2 regions of the Streptomyces sp. SM18 genome follow, and region 1 is predicted to be linked to the other one. Evidence: predicted binding sites of a transcription regulator. Region 1 holds the regulator's gene; the other holds the start of a gene.
What was found. Region 1 encodes HrcA, which represses chaperone genes, less so after heat shock. Its sites were predicted from a motif close to TTNGCACTCNGNNNNNCNGAGTGCNAA; they were not measured.

Region 1 (8,846 bases):
GAGCCGTGCTCGTGGGACGTGAGGGCGTCCCGCACTTCCCCGGCGAGGTCGCGGCCCTCGTCGCGGACTTCGTGCGCCGCGTCGGCCTCGCCGTGGGCGCCGCGCGCGCCTACACCCGGCAGGCCACCATCAGCCGTATCCTCCAGCGCGGTCTGCTGCCCAGCAAGGTCGCCGACATACCGGGCGTCGCCAGCGCCCTGGTGTACGAGCCGGGGGACGACGGCGTGGTCGGGGGCGACTTCTACGACCTCTTCCCCTGCCCCGGCGGCCGCTGGTGCTTCGTCCTCGGGGACGTCCAGGGCAGCGGCCCCGAAGCAGCCGTCGTCACCGGGCTCGCCCGGCCGTGGCTGCGCCTGCTGTCCCGGGAGGGCTTCGGCGTCGGTGAGGTCCTGGAGCGGCTCAACCGGCTGCTGCTGGACGACGCGATGGAGGCCGCCGAGGCCGCCGCCCTGATGGTCGCGGCGGCGGGCGGCCGGCAGATCCAGGACGGCTCCCAGTCCCGCTTCCTCTCCCTGCTGTACGGCGACATCGTGCCGCTGCCCGGCGGCGGGGTCCGCTGCACCGTGGCCAGTGCCGGGCATCCGTTGCCGCTGCTGCTGCGCCCGGACGGATCCGTACGCCCGGCCGCCGAGCCGCAGGTCCTGCTCGGGGTGGTCGACGACGTCGTGTACGAGAGCCAGAGCTTCGACCTGGCGCCCGGCGACAGCCTCCTGTGTGTCACCGACGGGGTGACCGAGCGGCGCTCCGGACGGCTGATGTTCGACGACGGCGACGGCCTCGCGCTGGCCCTGTCCGCCTGCGCGGGGCTCTCGGCCGACGGCATCGCCGACCGGATCAGACGGGACGTCCACGCGTTCGCCGAGCAGCCGCCCGACGACGACCTCGCCCTGCTCGTGCTCCAGGTCGGCCCGCCGGAGGGCGGACAGGCCGCCCCGCCGGAGCGTGGAGGGGAGAACTCCGGCGTCGGGTGACAATGGACGGTATGCCTTCCGTACTGCCCGATGGTGAACCCGTGCCCGACGACGGGGCGCTGCCTCGCCACGCCCTGGAAGGCGCCGCCGGCCGCCCGCTCGGCTTCTACCTGCACGTGCCCTACTGCGCCACCCGCTGCGGGTACTGCGACTTCAACACCTACACCGCGACCGAGCTGCGCGGCTCCGGGGGCGAGCGGGCCTCCCAGGACACCTACGCGGACCACCTGGTCGAGGAGGTGCGCCAGGCCCGCAAGGTGCTCGGCGACGACCCCCGGCCGGTCCGCACGGTCTTCGTCGGCGGCGGTACGCCGACGCTGCTGCCCGCCGCCGACCTGGTCAGGATGCTGGCGGCGGTCCGTGAGGAGTTCGGGCTCGCGGACGACGCGGAGATCACCACGGAGGCCAACCCGGAGTCTGTCGGCCCGGCCTATCTTCAGGCCCTGCGGGAGGGCGGCTTCAACCGGGTCTCCTTCGGCATGCAGAGCGCCCGGCAGCACGTCCTGAAGGTCCTGGACCGCACCCACACCCCGGGCCGTCCCGAGGCCTGTGTCGCCGAGGCCCGCGCGGCCGGCTTCGAGCACGTCAACCTGGACCTGATCTACGGCACCCCGGGGGAGTCCGACGACGACTGGCGGGCCTCCCTGGACGCGGCGATCGGCGCGGGCCCCGACCATGTGTCCGCCTACGCGCTGATCGTCGAGGAGGGCACCCAGCTCGCCCGGCGCATCCGGCGCGGCGAGGTGCCGATGACCGACGACGACGTCCACGCCGACCGGTACCTGATCGCCGACGAGGTGATGGCCGACGCGGGCTTCTCCTGGTACGAGGTGTCGAACTGGTCCCGTACGCCCGAGGGCCGGTGCCTGCACAACGAGTTGTACTGGCGGGGCGCCGACTGGTGGGGCGCGGGTCCCGGCGCGCACAGCCACGTCGGGGGCGTGCGCTGGTGGAACGTCAAGCACCCCGGGGCGTACGCGCAGGCGCTCGTCGAGGGGCGCTCACCCGGGGCCGGCCGGGAGGTCCTCGGTGACGAGGACCGGCGGGTGGAGCGCATCCTGCTGGAGCTGAGGCTGGTGGAGGGCTGCCCGCTGTCCCTGCTCGCCCCGGCGGGGCTCGCGGCGGCGGAGCGGGCGGTGGCGGACGGGCTGCTGGAGCCCGGACCGTACGCGGAGGGCCGCGCGGTGCTCACCCTGCGCGGACGGCTGCTGGCGGACGCGGTGGTCCGGGACCTGGTGGACTGACGGGGCGGGGCGGGGCGGGGCCCGGTCCCGGCGCGAGGCGGGGCGCATCACACGCGCCCCCGCGCGAACGGACGCGCCCCGGCCGCCGGCACCCCGGACTTCCGCGCCCCGGCCTCGGGGCGGACAGCCCCTCAAGCGGCCCGAAGCGTCACGCAAAGCCCCCTCAGGCCGGAAGCGTCACGAAGTCGATCAGTTCCTCCACGCGCCCCAGCAGCGCGGGTTCCAGGTCCTTGTACGAGTGCACCCGCGACAGGATGTGCTGCCAGGCCGCGCCGGTGTTCTCCGGCCAGCCCAGGGCCTCGCACACCCCGGTCTTCCAGTCCTGGCCGCGCGGAACCGACGGCCACGCCCGGATTCCGACCGACGACGGCTTCACGGCCTCCCAGACGTCGATGTACGGATGCCCCACCACGAGCACGTGCGCGTCCGTGACCTGGGCGGCGATCCGGGACTCCTTGGAACCCGGCACCAGATGGTCGACCAGCACCCCCAGCCGGGCGTCCGGCCCGGGGGCGAAGTCGCGGACGACGGCCGGAAGGTCGTCCACGCCCTCCAGGTACTCCACCACCACGCCCTCGATCCGCAGGTCGTCGCCCCAGACCCGCTCCACCAGTTCGGCGTCGTGCCGCCCCTCCACGTAGATCCGGCCCGCGCGGGCCACCCGCGCCCGCGCCCCCGGCACCGCCACCGACCCCGACGCCGTACGGGCCGGACGGGCCGGGCCGCCCGCCGAGGGGCGGACCAGCGTGACCACCGTGCCCTCCAGCAGGAAGCCGCGCGGCTCCATCGGGAACACCCGGTGCTTGCCGAAACGGTCCTCCAGGGTGACCGCGGGCCCCTGGGCCGTCTTCTCGCACCGGATCACCGCACCGCAGAAGCCGGTGGACACCTCTTCCACCACCAGATCGGGTTCGGCGGGGACCTCGGGGACGGGGGCGGACCTCTTCCACGGCGGGGTCAGGTCCGGCTGATAGCTGCGCATGGACCGACGATAGGCCGGGGCCCGTTCACGACACGCCGAAGCGGGCCGCCAGCCGGACCCGCTGCGCCCGTACGAACGCCGCGTCCACCACCGCCCCGTGCCCCGGGACGTACAGCGCGTCCTCGCCGCCGAGCTCCAGCAGCCGGTCCAGCGCGGCCGGCCAGCGGGCGGGTACGGCGTCGGGGCCCGCCTGCGGTTCGCCCGACTCCTCGACCAGATCACCGCAGAGCACCACCACGGGTGAGCCGGGCACCAGGACCGCCAGGTCGTGGCGGCTGTGGCCGGGGCCCACGTTGGCCAGCAGCACCTGGAGACCGCCGCCGAGGTCGAGCGTCCACTCGCCGCTCACCTGGTGCGCCGGGGCCACCAGGGCGTCCGTCGCCGAGGTGGCGTCGTGTTCGTCCATCCCGTGGCGCAGGGCGTCGGCGCGCAGCTCCGCGGCGCCCCGGGACAGCAGGTCCGCCGTGCCCACCGCGCCGTAGACCTCGGCCCCGGCGAACGCGGCGGTGCCCAGCACATGGTCGAAGTGCGGGTGGCTCAGTGCGATATGCGTCACCCTCCGGCCGAGCAGGCCCTCGGCCTGGGCCCGCAGCTCGGCGCCCTCCCGGAGCGAGGAGCCGGTGTCGTAGAGCAGGGCGGCGTCGGCCCCGGCCACCAGGGCGACGGTCGCGTCCCAGCCGGGAAGGCGCCGGCGGCCCGTACCGTTGCCCAACCGCTCCCAGCCGAAGTCTTCCCAAGCGACGTCCATACGGCGACGCTATCGGCAACGACCCGCGCCGTCCCGCGACGGTGTGGCCGGTCGCCCTTGCCCCGGGCCCACCCCGCCCCCGTACACTGGCCGGGGGATTGCTGGCACTCGAACGGACAGAGTGCCAGGCAGGGACCGAGAACCACCGCTGGAGGTGTGCGCGATGCTCAGCGAACGCAGACTCGAAGTGCTGCGCGCCATCGTCCAGGACTATGTCGGCACCGAGGAGCCCGTCGGCTCGAAGGCGCTCACGGAGCGGCACAACCTGGGGGTCTCCCCGGCCACCGTCCGCAACGACATGGCGGTGCTGGAGGACGAGGGCTTCATCGCCCAGCCGCACACCAGTGCGGGGCGCATCCCCACGGACCGCGGGTACCGCCTCTTCGTCGACAAGCTCGCGGGCGTCAAGCCCCTGTCGTCGCCGGAGCGCCGCGCCATCCAGAACTTCCTCGACGGCGCGGTCGACCTCGACGACGTCGTCGGCCGTACGGTCCGGCTGCTCGCGCAGCTGACCCGGCAGGTCGCCGTCGTGCAGTACCCCTCGCTGACCCGTTCGACGGTGCGGCACGTGGAGTTGCTGTCCCTGGCCCCCGCCCGGCTGATGCTCGTCCTGATCACGGACACGGGCCGGGTCGAACAGCGTATGATCGACTGCCCTGCTCCGTTCGGTGACACCGCTCTGGCGGACCTGCGCGCCCGGCTCAACAGCCGGGTCGTCGGGCGCCGGTTCGCGGACGTCCCGCAGCTGGTGCAGGACCTTCCGGAGTCCTTCGAGAGCGAGGACCGGGCGACCGTCTCCACGGTCCTGTCCGTCCTTCTCGAAACTCTGGTCGAAGAGACGGAGGAGCGGCTGATCATCGGCGGCACCTCCAACCTCACCCGCTTCGGGCACGACTTCCCTGTGATGATCCGGCCGGTGCTGGAGGCACTGGAGGAGCAGGTCGTGCTGCTGAAGCTGCTCGGTGAGGCCACGGACTCAGGCATGACCGTACGGATCGGGCACGAGAACGCCCACGAGGGCCTCAACGCCACGTCCGTCGTCGCGGTCGGCTACGGTTCGGGCGACGAGGCAGTCGCCAAACTCGGCGTGGTCGGACCGACCCGCATGGACTACCCCGGAACGATGGGAGCGGTACGCGCAGTGGCACGTTACGTCGGACAGATCCTGGCGGAGTCGTAAGTGGCCACGGACTACTACGCCGTACTCGGCGTGCGCCGCGACGCGTCTCAGGACGAGATCAAGAAGGCATTCCGCAGGCTCGCGCGCGAGCTGCACCCGGATGTCAACCCCGATCCGAAGACCCAGGAGCGGTTCAAGGAGATCAACGCCGCCTACGAGGTGCTGTCGGACCCGCAGAAGAAGCAGGTCTACGACCTCGGCGGTGACCCGCTGTCCGCCTCGGGCGGCGGCGGTGGCGCGGGTGGTTTCGGAGCCGGCGGCTTCGGCAACTTCAGCGACATCATGGACGCCTTCTTCGGCAACGCGGCCCAGCGCGGGCCCCGTTCGCGGACCCGGCGCGGCCAGGACGCGATGATCCGGCTGGAGATCGACCTCAACGAAGCGGCCTTCGGCACCACCAAGGACATCCAGGTGGACACGGCGGTCGTCTGTACGACGTGCAGCGGCGAGGGCGCCGCCCCCGGCACCTCCGCGCAGACCTGTGACATGTGCCGTGGCCGCGGTGAGGTCTCCCAGGTCACCCGGTCCTTCCTCGGCCAGGTCATGACCTCGCGCCCCTGCCCGCAGTGCCAGGGCTTCGGCACGGTCGTGCCGACCCCCTGCCCGGAGTGCGCCGGTGACGGCCGCATCCGCTCGCGGCGCACGCTGACCGTGAAGATCCCGGCGGGGGTGGACAACGGCACCCGCATCCAGCTCGCGGGTGAGGGCGAGGTCGGCCCCGGCGGCGGTCCCGCCGGTGATCTGTACGTCGAGATCCACGAACTGTCGCACGCGGTGTTCCAGCGGCGCGGCGACGACCTGCACTGCACGGTCACCATCCCGATGACCGCCGCGGCCCTCGGCACCCAGGTGCCGCTGGAGACCTTGGACGGCCTGGAGGAGATCGACATCCGGCCGGGCACCCAGTCCGGCCAGTCGGTCCCGCTGCACGGGCGGGGCATCACGCACCTGCGCGGCGGCGGACGCGGCGATCTGATCGTGCACGTCGAGGTGACCACCCCGATGAAGCTCGACCCCGAGCAGGAGCGGCTGCTGCGGGAGCTGTCCAAGCTGCGCGGCGAGGAGCGGCCCACCGGCCAGTTCCAGCCGGGACAGCAGGGTTTGTTCTCCCGGCTGAAGGACGCCTTCAACGGCCGCTGAACCCACGGGCGTTCCCGCCCCGCGCCGTCCTCCCGCCCGGTATCCGGCGGGCGGGGCGGCGTACGGCCGGGAGACCTCGCGGGGCGGGGCATGGCACGATGCCGTCATGTCCTTGGCGCTGACCGATCTGAGCCGGTATCCCGTCGTACAGGCCCCGATGGCCGGCGGGGCCTCCGGTCCGCCCCTGGCCGCCGCCGTCGCCGAGGCCGGGGGGCTCGGGTTCCTCGCCGCCGGATACAAGACGGCGGACGGGATGTACCACGAGATCAAACAACTGCGCGCCCTGACCGCCCAGCCGTTCGGCGTCAACCTCTTCATGCCGCAGCCCCAGCTCGCGGACACCGGTGCCGTCGAGGTCTACCGCCACCAGCTGGCGGGCGAGGCCGCCTGGTACGAGACCCCGCTCGGCGACCCGGACGCGGACGGTGGCGACGACGGCTACGAGGCCAAGGTCGCGACCCTGCTGGACGACCCGGTCCCCGTGGTGTCCTTCACCTTCGGCTGCCCGAGCCGCGAGGTCCTCGACGCGTTCGCCGCGGCCGGTACGTTCACCGTCGTGACGGTCACCTCCGCCCAGGAGGCGCGGAACGCGCAGTGGGCGGGCGCCCACGCGGTCTGTGTCCAGGGCGTCGAGGCGGGCGGCCACCAGTCCACGCACCGCGACGACCCGCAGGCGGGGCTCGGGGGCACCGGGCTCCTCGCCCTCCTCGCCGAGGTCCGCGAGAGCGTCCAGCTGCCGATCGTCGCGGCGGGCGGGCTGATGCGCGGCTCCCAGATCGCCTCGGTCCTGGCGGCGGGCGCCGACGCCGGGCAGCTCGGGACGGCGTTCCTCGCCTGCCCCGAGTCGGGGGCCCACCGGCTGCACAAACAGGCCCTGACCAACCCGCTCTTCGTCACGACGACCCTGACCCGGGCCTTCTCCGGGCGCCCCGCCCGGGGGCTGGTCAACCGCTTCGTACGGGAGCACGGGCCCTACGCCCCCGCCGCCTACCCCCAGGTGCACCAGCTGACCAGTGGGCTGCGCAAGGCCGCCGCCCAGGCCGGGGACGCCCAGGGCATGGCGCTGTGGGCGGGCCAGGGCCACCGGATGGCACGCGAGCTGCCCGCCGGAGAACTCGTGGAACTGCTCGCCGCCGAGACGGATGCCGCGCGCGCGGCAGTGAGTGGGAGGAGCACCCGGTGACAGCACCGGTCTTCGTCGTCGACAACCTGCCCGGCGGGCCGGAGTTCGTGCTGGACGGGCCCGAGGGGCGGCACGCCGTCTCGGTGAAGCGGCTGACGGCGGGGGAGGACGTCGTCCTCACCGACGGGCGCGGCCACTGGGCGGACGGCGTCGTCCGCGCGGCCGAGGGCAAGGACCGGCTCGTCGTCGCCCTCGGGACGGTGTGCGAGGAACCCGCGCCCGCTCCCCGGATCACCGTCGTCCAGGCGCTCCCCAAGGGCGACCGGGGCGAGGTCGCCGTCGAGACCATGACCGAGACGGGTGTGGACGCGATCGTGCCCTGGGAGGCCTCGCGCTGCGTCACACGGTGGAAGGGCGACCGCGGGCTGAAGTCCCTGGCCAAGTGGCGCACCACCGCACGCGAGGCGGGCAAGCAGTCGCGCCGGGTCCGCTTTCCCGAGGTGTCCGGGGTGATGACGACCAAGGAGGTCGCCGCGCTGCTGGCCGGGGCGGACTTCGCGGGTGTCCTGCACGAGGACCGGGACACCCCCGGCGCCCCGCTGGCCACCGCCGAACTCCCCGTCCGGGGCTCGATCGTGCTCGTCGTGGGCCCGGAGGGCGGGGTCTCCCCGCAGGAGCTCGCCGCCTTCGCCGACGCCGGGGCGCCCCCGTACCGGCTGGGCCCGAGCGTGCTGCGCACCTCGACCGCGGGGACGGCGGCCGCGGCGCTGCTGATGGGACGTACGGGCCGCTGGGGCTGACGTCCCGGGAGGTGCCGTTCACGGCGTGGACCGCGAACGCGCGTACCGCCGCAGGGAGATGAACGCGCCTGCCGGCGGAGGGAGATGACGGACACGGCGACGCGCGGGCGGGGCTCACCGGGGACGGACCGGCCGGCGGCCCGTCGTCCGCGGCGCGGGCCGCCCGGCCCGGCCGGCCCGGACCCGGCGACCGCTCACGCCGCCCGCCGGGCCGGATAGCATGCCGGGAGCACAGACGACCACCGAGCGAGGCCCCGGGCGGGGCACGCTCACCCACGCGACCGAGGAGGCCGGGCCATGGCGGGAGAGCCGCAGACCGACTGCCTGTTCTGCAAGATCGTCACGGGCGACATCCCGGCGACCATCGTCCGGGAGAGCGACACGACCGTCGCCTTCCGCGACATAAACCCCCAGGCCCCCACCCACGTCCTGGTCATCCCCAAGGCGCACTACCCGGACGCCGCCTCCCTCGCCGCGGCCGAACCGGGCATCGCCGCCGACGTGCTGCGCGAGGCCGGGCTGGTGGCCGCCGACGAGAAGATCACCGAGAGCGGCTACCGCATCGTCCTCAACACCGGTTCGGGCGCGGGCCAGACCGTCTTCCACGCGCACGCGCACGTCCTGGGCGGACGTGGCATGCAGTGGCCCCCCGGCTAGA
Region 2 (8,846 bases), 2.0 Mb from region 1:
CGGTCCGGAGGTGGACTCCCGCCAACTGGTGACGACGAGTTCGTCCCGTCGCAGCCGTGACAGCAACGGGTAGACCGTGCCCTGGCTCGTCGCCAGCGCCCCCGTCTCCTCCAGCTCCCGGAGCAGCTCCACCCCGTACCTCGGCCCGTCGCGCATCAGGGCGAGCACGCAGTACTCCAGGACGCCCTTACGGAGCTGGCTGACGGCCTTGCTCGGAGTGCGATGCGTCGGCCCGGTCGGTTCCATGCAATGCACAGTACCTTGCGGCCACAGGTTCCGGACCCGCGGGGAGGCCCGTCCACCACACCGGCCCCGCACCCGCCCATGCAAAGGGCCCGGAGGCGGCGCACCCGCGAGGGGTGACCGCGTCCGGGCCCGGTGGCTCTCCGGGTCAGCCCGCCGCGCAGGCCCGGCCGTTCAGCTTGAACGTGCCCGGGTCCGCGGCCGCCCCCGTGGCCGAGGTGTTGAAGCCGAAGTCGACCGCCGCACCGGGTGCCAGCGTCCGGTTCCACGCCAGCGGCCGGGCACTGACCGTGCGCCCGTGCTGCTCGAACTCCGCGCTCCACGTGTGGCTGAGCTTCTGCTCACCGGGCAGCAGCCAGGTCAGCGCCCACGGCTCGACCGGCGACGAGCCGGTGTTCTCGACCCTCACCGACACGGTCGAACCACCGCTCCAGGGGTGCGAGGAGTACGCCACCTTGCAGGTGCGGGCCGCGGTGGTCTGCCCGCCGTCGCCCGCGTCGTCCAGGTAGGAGGCGATGAAGGCGAGGGGGGCGTTCCAGTTGACGGTGATCTCGTTGGTCGACCAGGAGCCGATGTCGTCGATGTAGCACATCGCGGGAGCGCAGCCGTTCAGCTTTTCCGCCGCCACCGGGTCACCGGAGCCGGCGGCGGTGCGGTTGGGGCCGCCCGCGACCGAACCGGGCGCCGGGTTCGGCAGGTTGGAGTCGTACTGGTGCGCCCAGAAGCGGTGGTGCTGGTTGTGCGAGTCCCGCGCGCCGTAGCCGGTGACGTACGACTGGTTCAGCGGGTTGCGGCCGAACAGGTAGTCGGCGCCGCGCAGCACGGCGTCCTGGTAGGCGGCCTCACCGGTCAGGTCGTGGGCGACGGCCAGCACCACCATGTTGTTGAGCACCTGACTGTTGGACCCCCAGACGTAGTCCTCGCCCCGGGGCGAGGACGGCAGCCCGTACGCCTGCGCACGGGACTGGGCGGCGTAGCGGTCGGCCGCGGTGGTCACCATGGCCCGTACACCCGTGAGTTGCCCGTCCGTCAGGTTGTTGGGCACGGTCGCCAGGGTCAGCGCGCCGAGCCCGGCGGTGGCGCCCCAGGAGAGACCGCCGCCCGCCGGGAAGACCGCGTCCGCGTCGCCGTGCAGGTCGGAGGAGAGCACCGCCTGGCGGTAGGTGTCCTTGCCCGTGGTGGTGAACAGCTCCGCCGCCGCCCAGTAGAACTCGTCGGAGACGTCGTTGTCGTCGTACGTGCCGCCTCCGACGCCGTCGTTCGGGTCGGCGAACACGTCCGGGTGCCGCTTCGCCGCGTCCCACGCGGTCTCGGCGGCCCGCAGGCAGCGGTCCGCGAAGTCCTCGTCGTAAGGGGCGTAGAGCCGGGCGCACTGGGCGGCCGTGGCGGCGAGGTTGAGCGTGGCGGCCGTGGACGGGGCGTGCAACTCACGCTGCTGCGGGTCCAGATGCGGCTTCATCGGCAGCCCGGTCCACTCGGCGTCGTGCATCTTGTGGTGGACCATCCCCGCCAGCGGTTCGCCGGCCGGGACCTGCATCTTGATCAGGAAGTCCATCTCCCAGCGCGCCTCGTCCAGGATGTCCGGCACCCCGTTGTCCCGCTCCGGCACCCGCAGCGCGCCGTCACCGAGCTGGGCCGACTCGGCGTTGTCGGCGGTCAGCGTCCGCTCGTACGTGGACATCAGTTGGGCCACCGAGATCCCGCCGTTGACCACGTACTTTCCGTGGTCGCCCGCGTCGTACCAGCCGCCCGACGCGTCCAGCCGGTAGTCGCAGACCCCCGGCTTGCACGGGACGTCCGTGTCCCCCTTGTTGGGCGCGACACCGATGTGCCCGGCCGGGCGCGCGTACGGTTCACCGACGAGGTCCGCGTCGATCTCGATGCCGCTGCGGTTGTGGTAGAAGTACGCCAGCGCGTCGGAGCGCAGACCGTCGTAGAGGTCCCCGCGGATCGAGAACGGCTCGCTCACCTCGCCGTCGATCTCCACCGTGTAGCCGTCGCCCGGCGTGGTGAGACCGCCGAAGTCGAAGGTGTGGACCCGCTGGCGCGAGCTGGCGTCCTCCCCCTGCGGAACGGTCGTACCCGTGGCGGCCGTCGAGCCGTCCCCGGCCTTCACGGTCCAGGTCAGCGGCGCCTCGGCGTCGGTGACCACGGTGCCGCTCTTGACGCCCCGGGGCAGGTAGCCGACCTGGTTGACACGGACCGGCGAGCCGGTGTCCGGTACGTACACCGGAGGCTCGGCCCCGCCGCGCAGCGACACGTCGTCCAGGCAGAAGGTCGTGGCGCGCTCGCCGCCGCCGATCTGCAACTGCACCGACGCGGCCGGCTGGTCCACCGACGCCGTGAACGTACGGGTGACCTGGGTGTCCTCCGTACCCACCGGGTCAGCGGTGGCGAGCACCGTGCCGTACGGCTCGACGGCCTCCTGCACCCGTGTCTGGACGGTCAGGGGCACCGTCGAACGGGCCGTGTAGGACAGCTCGTAGCTCTCGCCCGCGACGATCGGGATGTCGTTCTGGCCGACGATGACGTCCCAGGCCTCGGCCGTACCGCCGGGGACCTCGACGCACAGCCGCCCCTCGGTCACGGCCGCCGAGGCGTTCGGCGTCCACCACCACGGGGCGGTGCCGGCGGCGAAGTCGCCGTTGGTGATCTGCTCGGGGCCGGGCGCGGCGTCGTCGGCCAGGGCCGTGCCGGGAACCGCCAGGGCACCCGCGCACAGCAGGGCGGCGGCCGCGATCCCGAGCGCGCGCCTCCCGTACCGGGACCGTGAACGGACGGGTGCGGGCCGGGCGGGGGGTGGTAAGGCGTTCACCGATGAGACCTTTCGTCCGGACGTACGGGGCGGGGGTGCGGGTATGACGACACATGGGAGCGCTCCCATTCTGCTGCGGCACGACAGGGCCACGGCGAGTGGGAGCGGTTCCATGGGACGCGGCCATTGTGCGGCCTGAGGCGGGCGTTACGCCAGGGTCATGACAGAAGTGGTCCGGAGCCCGGCCCGGACAGCGGCTCCCGCCGGGTGCGGTACCGGCGCCACCGCACACCCGCGCCACACGGCACGACGCCGGCCCCGGGACGAATCCCGGGGCCGGCGGTCGCACAGGTACTACGGGGTACCGCTGGAACCCTGATCCCGGAGGATCAGAAGTCCATGTCACCGCCCGGCATGCCGCCCGGAGCGGCCGCGGCGGCCTTCTCCGGCTTGTCGGCGATGACGGCCTCGGTGGTGAGGAACAGCGCGGCGATCGACGCGGCGTTCTGCAGGGCGGAACGCGTGACCTTCGCCGGGTCGATGATGCCCTCGGCGATCATGTCCACGTACTCGCCGCTCGCGGCGTTGAGGCCGTGACCGATCGGCAGGTTGCGCACCTTCTCGACGATGACGCCACCCTCCAGACCACCGTTGACGGCGATCTGCTTGAGCGGGGCCTCCAGCGCGAGCTTCACGGCGTTGGCGCCGGTCGCCTCGTCGCCCGTGAGGTCGAGCTTCTCGAAGACGGCCGAGGCCTGGAGCAGAGCCACGCCACCACCGGCGACGATGCCCTCCTCGACGGCGGCCTTGGCGTTGCGCACCGCGTCCTCGATGCGGTGCTTGCGCTCCTTGAGCTCCACCTCGGTCGCGGCACCGGCCTTGATGACGGCCACGCCGCCGGCCAGCTTCGCGAGGCGCTCCTGGAGCTTCTCGCGGTCGTAGTCCGAGTCGGAGTTCTCGATCTCGGCGCGGATCTGGTTGACGCGGCCCTGAACCTGCTCGCTGTCACCCGCCCCGTCCACGATCGTGGTCTCGTCCTTGGTGATGACGACCTTGCGGGCGCTGCCGAGCAGGTCCAGGCCGGCGTTCTCCAGCTTGAGACCGACCTCCTCGGAGATGACGGTGCCACCGGTGAGGATGGCGATGTCGCCGAGCATGGCCTTGCGGCGGTCACCGAAGCCCGGAGCCTTGACGGCGACGGACTTGAAGGTGCCACGGATCTTGTTGACGACCAGGGTGGACAGGGCCTCGCCCTCGACGTCCTCCGCGATGATCAGCAGGGGCTTGCCCGACTGCATGACCTTCTCCAGCAGCGGAAGGAGGTCCTTCACGTTGCTGATCTTGGAGTTGACGATCAGGATGTACGGGTCGTCGAACGACGTCTCCATACGCTCCATGTCGGTGGCAAAGTACGCCGAGATGTAGCCCTTGTCGAAGCGCATACCCTCGGTGAGTTCCAGCTCCAGACCGAAGGTCTGGGACTCCTCGACGGTGATGACGCCTTCCTTGCCGACCTTGTCCATCGCCTCGGCGATCTTGGCGCCGATCTCGGTGTCGGCGGCGGAGATGGAGGCGGTCGAAGCGATCTGCTCCTTGGTCTCCACGTCCTTCGCCTGCTCCAGCAGGGCGGCGGAGACGGCCTCGACGGCCTTCTCGATGCCACGCTTGAGAGCCATCGGGTTGGCACCCGCGGCGACGTTGCGCAGGCCCTCGCGGACGAGCGCCTGGGCGAGAACGGTGGCGGTGGTCGTACCGTCGCCGGCGACGTCGTCCGTCTTCTTGGCGACCTCCTTGACCAGCTCCGCACCGATCTTCTCGTACGGGTCCTCGAGCTCGATCTCCTTGGCGATGGACACACCATCGTTGGTGATCGTGGGCGCGCCCCACTTCTTCTCGAGGACGACGTTACGGCCCTTGGGGCCGAGGGTGACCTTGACGGCGTCGGCGAGCTGGTTCATCCCGCGCTCGAGACCGCGCCGTGCCTCCTCGTCGAACGCGATGATCTTGGCCATGTGAAGTGGTCCTCCCGGACAGGGGTGGATTTCTCCGGACCGAGAGGCGCCCGCGACGGACGGCCTGCGTGCTCAGTGGTTCCTTGCCCCACTGGGCCTGCGGGCCTCACCGGCCCGGTCCAAGTTCTGTCACTCTCACCTGGAGAGTGCTAACGCCAATGATTAGCACTCGACCCCCGCGAGTGCAAGCGCCTTCGAGGAACACCCACCGCGGGGCGGCGGTCGGGCGCGGGCGTCTTCGCTCCCCCGAGGGCGCCACCGAGGGCGCCACCGAGGGCGTCACCCCGGGGGTGTCGCGAGGTTCCCGGCCGGCCGGCACGCGGACACGCGCGCAGGGCCCGTCCCCCCTTTACGGAGGTACGGGCCCTGCGTGCGTGAGTAGTGTCGTTCGACCGACCGCGCCGAGCTCAGCCGACGGCGAGCTTGACCATGTCCGCCTGGGGCCCCTTCTGGCCCTGCGAGATCTCGAACTCAACTCGCTGACCCTCTTCGAGGGTGCGGTACCCGTCCATCTGGATCGCGCTGTAGTGGACGAAAACATCCGCACCACCGTCGACCGCGATGAAGCCGTACCCCTTCTCCGCGTTGAACCACTTGACGGTGCCCTGAGCCATGCCTAACTCCCCTATTACTGGCCCTTGCACGAGCCCGCACTTCGCGGGCCCGGGTCAGAACTCACCCTCCGTCAGGAGAGGGTGGTGTGCGTCGGAACGCGTCGACCGCCGCTGAATGTATCTGTCCAACTGCCCTCTGCAACAGGTCAATCGGACGAGAATTCTGGGCACGCCGGAACACCCGGATGGAGAAATCGGGGGAGATTCCTGGGCAAGTCGGGCCTGACAAAGGCCGCTTATGCCGCAAGTAGTACACGCACTTTGGCTGCTTCTTGTCGTGACGGGGCGCATTCTCATATGCGCGTGGCACGGGCAGCGGAGGGGACTTCCCCAACTGTACCCCGCTCAACCATGCAGAATTGCCCCCTCCGTTTCTCCCGGAGGGGGCAATCATGGGATGGCGCGGCCGGACGGGTCAGCCTCCGGCGACGGCCGGGATGATGGAGATACCGGCGCCGTCCGGGGTGGCCGTCCGCAGGCCCTCCTCGAAGCGCACGTCGTCGTCGTTGACGTACACGTTCACGAAGCGGCGCAGCTTGCCCTCGTCGTCCAGGACGCGGGCGGCGATGCCGGGGTGGTTCTTCTCCAGGGACTCGATGACCTCGGAGAGGACCGAGCCCTCCGCCTCGACCTCGGACAGACCGCCCGTGTAGGTGCGGAGGATGGTGGGGATACGGACCTTGACGCTCATGTGGGTGCCTTCCTCGTTCTCGGGTGGTCAGTTGGCGGCGAGGCCCGCGTCGCGGAACGCCTCGAGGCTGGGCCGGATCGTCGCCGACAGGCCGGTCGTCGGGGCGACCGCGTCGAGCGTCTTCAGCCCGTCGCCGGTGTTCAGGACGACGGTGGTCAGCGCCGGGTCGATCAGCCCCGCCTCGATCAGCTTCTTCGTCACGCCGACCGTCACACCGCCCGCGGTCTCCGCGAAGATGCCCTCGGTGCGGGCCAGCAGCTTGATCGCGTCCACGACCTGCTCGTCGTCGACGTCCTCCACGGCGCCGCCGGTGCGCCGGGCGATGTCCAGGACGTACGGCCCGTCCGCCGGGTTGCCGATCGCCAGGGACTTGGCGATGGTGTTCGGCTTCTGCGGGCGCACCACGTCGTGACCGCCCTTGAAGGCGGCGGAGACCGGGGAGCAGCCCTCGGCCTGGGCACCGAAGATCTTGTACGGCTTGTCCTCGACCAGGCCGAGCCTGATCAGCTCCTGGAGGCCCTTGTCGATCTTCGTGAGCTGCGACCCGGACGCGATCGGGATGACGATCTGGTCGGGCAGCCGCCAGCCGAGCTGCTCGCAGATCTCGTACGCCAGGGTCTTGGAGCCCTCGCCGTAGTACGGGCGCAGGTTGACGTTGACGAAGCCCCAGCCCTCACCGAGCGGGTCGCCGATGAGCTCCGAGCAGAAGCGGTTGACGTCGTCGTAGTTGCCCTCGATGCCGACCAGCTCACCGCCGTAGACGGCGGCCATGACGACCTTGCCCTGCTCCAGGTCGTGCGGGATGAAGACGCAGGAGCGGAAACCGGCGCGGGCGGCGGCGGCGCCCACCGCGCCGGCGAGGTTGCCCGTCGAGGAGCAGGAGAGGGTGGTGAACCCGAAGGCGCGGGCGGCCTCGACGGCGATGGCGACGACACGGTCCTTGAAGGAGTGCGTGGGGTTGCCGGAGTCGTCCTTGACGTACAGGCCGCCGGTGACGCCCAGTTCACGGGCGAGGTTGTCGGCCTTGACCAGCTTGGTGAAGCCGGGGTTGATGTTGGGCTTGTCCGCGACGTCGGACGGCACGGGCAGCAGCGGCGCGTAGCGCCAGATGTTGGCCGGGCCCTCGGCGATGCGCTTCTTCAGCTCCTCGGGCGAGCCGCTCGGCAGGTCGTACGCCACTTCGAGCGGCCCGAAACAGGACGCGCAGGCGAAAAGGGGGCCGAGGGGGAATCGCTCACCGCATTCGCGGCAGGAAAGCGCCGCGGCGGGACCGAGGTCCACGGTGGAAGCGGGGTCGTTCGCGGCAACTGTCTGCACAGCCATGATGGCGGAGGCCCTTTCTCCTCATCTTCCTCGTGACGGATTTCGCCACAAGACGGAATTGGCACCTTCCCCGCCCTGACCTCTCGGTGCGGCGGGGGGGTTGCCGGGACTTCAACGGGCCGTTCCCTCTGTCCCTCTGGATGAGCGCTATGGCACCGGATCCGTGGATCCGGGCGTTTATCGGCGGACCGACCCCGACATGCGAGGGCCATCCGCGTTGTTCAAGACTGTAACCGAAGCCCCGGACGATGGAGGTAGTCGTCCGAACCGCGAGATGGATCACATGCAGGGAGTACCGACCGTGCTGGAAGAGGTCGAACGCTGGCTGACCAGGCGTTCCTGGTCGGCCGCCGACCGTCCGCTCGACCGCCTCACGGCGGCCAGGGAGAAGGACCCGCACCGCGCGAGCGTGAGCGTCGTGCTGCCGGCGCTGGACGAGGAGGCGACGGTCGGCGCGATCGTCGCGGAGATCCGGCGCGAGCTGATGGAGAAGGTCCGGCTGGTCGACGAGCTGGTGGTCATCGACTCCGGCTCCTCCGACGCCACCGCCGAGGTCGCCCGCGCGGCGGGGGCGCGGGTCGTGCACCGGGACGCGGTCCTGCCCCGGATACCGGCCGTCCCCGGCAAGGGCGAGGTGCTGTGGCGCTCCCTGCTGGTGACCACCGGTGAGATCGTCTGCTTCATCGACGCCGACCTCAAGGACTTTTCGGCGGACTTCGTCTCCGGAACCGTCGGCCCGCTGCTGACCGACCCCTCGGTGCAGTTCGTCAAGGCCATGTACGACCGGCCGCTGGGCGAGAGCACCGGCCAGGGCGGCCGGGTCACCGAGCTGGTGGCCCGCCCGCTGCTCAACCTGCACTGGCCCCTGCTGGCGGGCTTCGTCCAGCCGCTGGGCGGGGAGTACGCGGTCCGCCGTTCCCTGCTCGAACAGCTCCCCTTCCCCGTCGGTTACGGGGTGGAGCTGGGCCTGCTCGTGGACGCCCTGCACACGGTGGGTCTGGACGCGCTCGGCCAGGTGGACGTCGGCGTACGCAAACACCGCCACCAGGACGGCCGGGCGCTGGGCCGCATGGCCGCCGCGATCTACCGCACCGCGCAGCTACGGCTGTCCCGGGGCCATCTGGTGCGGCCCGAGATCACCCAGTTCGAGCGGGGCGAGCACGGCTTCGAACCGCGCACCTACCCGGTGGACACCGAGGAGCGGCCGC

Region 2: a site for HrcA is predicted at 5,173-5,199, ahead of groL (chaperonin GroEL). Genes of this name have one in related genera too.

Annotation. Positions count from the first base shown of each region.
Region 1 is NZ_CP029342.1:2,126,339-2,135,184, reverse strand. Features, by position in the region: partial or broken gene B9S64_RS09590 (SpoIIE family protein phosphatase) at 1-971, shown strand, start outside; gene hemW (radical SAM family heme chaperone HemW) at 974-2,215, shown strand; gene B9S64_RS09580 (DUF3097 domain-containing protein) at 2,379-3,197, opposite strand; gene B9S64_RS09575 (MBL fold metallo-hydrolase) at 3,223-3,945, opposite strand; gene hrcA (heat-inducible transcriptional repressor HrcA) at 4,109-5,125, shown strand; gene dnaJ (molecular chaperone DnaJ) at 5,126-6,265, shown strand; gene B9S64_RS09560 (nitronate monooxygenase) at 6,372-7,448, shown strand; gene B9S64_RS09555 (16S rRNA (uracil(1498)-N(3))-methyltransferase) at 7,445-8,188, shown strand; gene B9S64_RS09550 (histidine triad nucleotide-binding protein) at 8,486-8,845, shown strand.
Region 2 is NZ_CP029342.1:4,091,271-4,100,116, reverse strand. Features, by position in the region: gene B9S64_RS18565 (PadR family transcriptional regulator) at 1-246, opposite strand, end outside; gene B9S64_RS18560 (glycoside hydrolase family 9 protein) at 392-3,058, opposite strand; gene groL (chaperonin GroEL) at 3,388-5,010, opposite strand; gene B9S64_RS18550 (cold-shock protein) at 5,418-5,624, opposite strand; gene B9S64_RS18545 (MoaD/ThiS family protein) at 6,040-6,315, opposite strand; gene thrC (threonine synthase) at 6,343-7,638, opposite strand; SAM riboswitch class I at 7,657-7,785, opposite strand; gene B9S64_RS18535 (glucosyl-3-phosphoglycerate synthase) at 7,940-8,846, shown strand, end outside.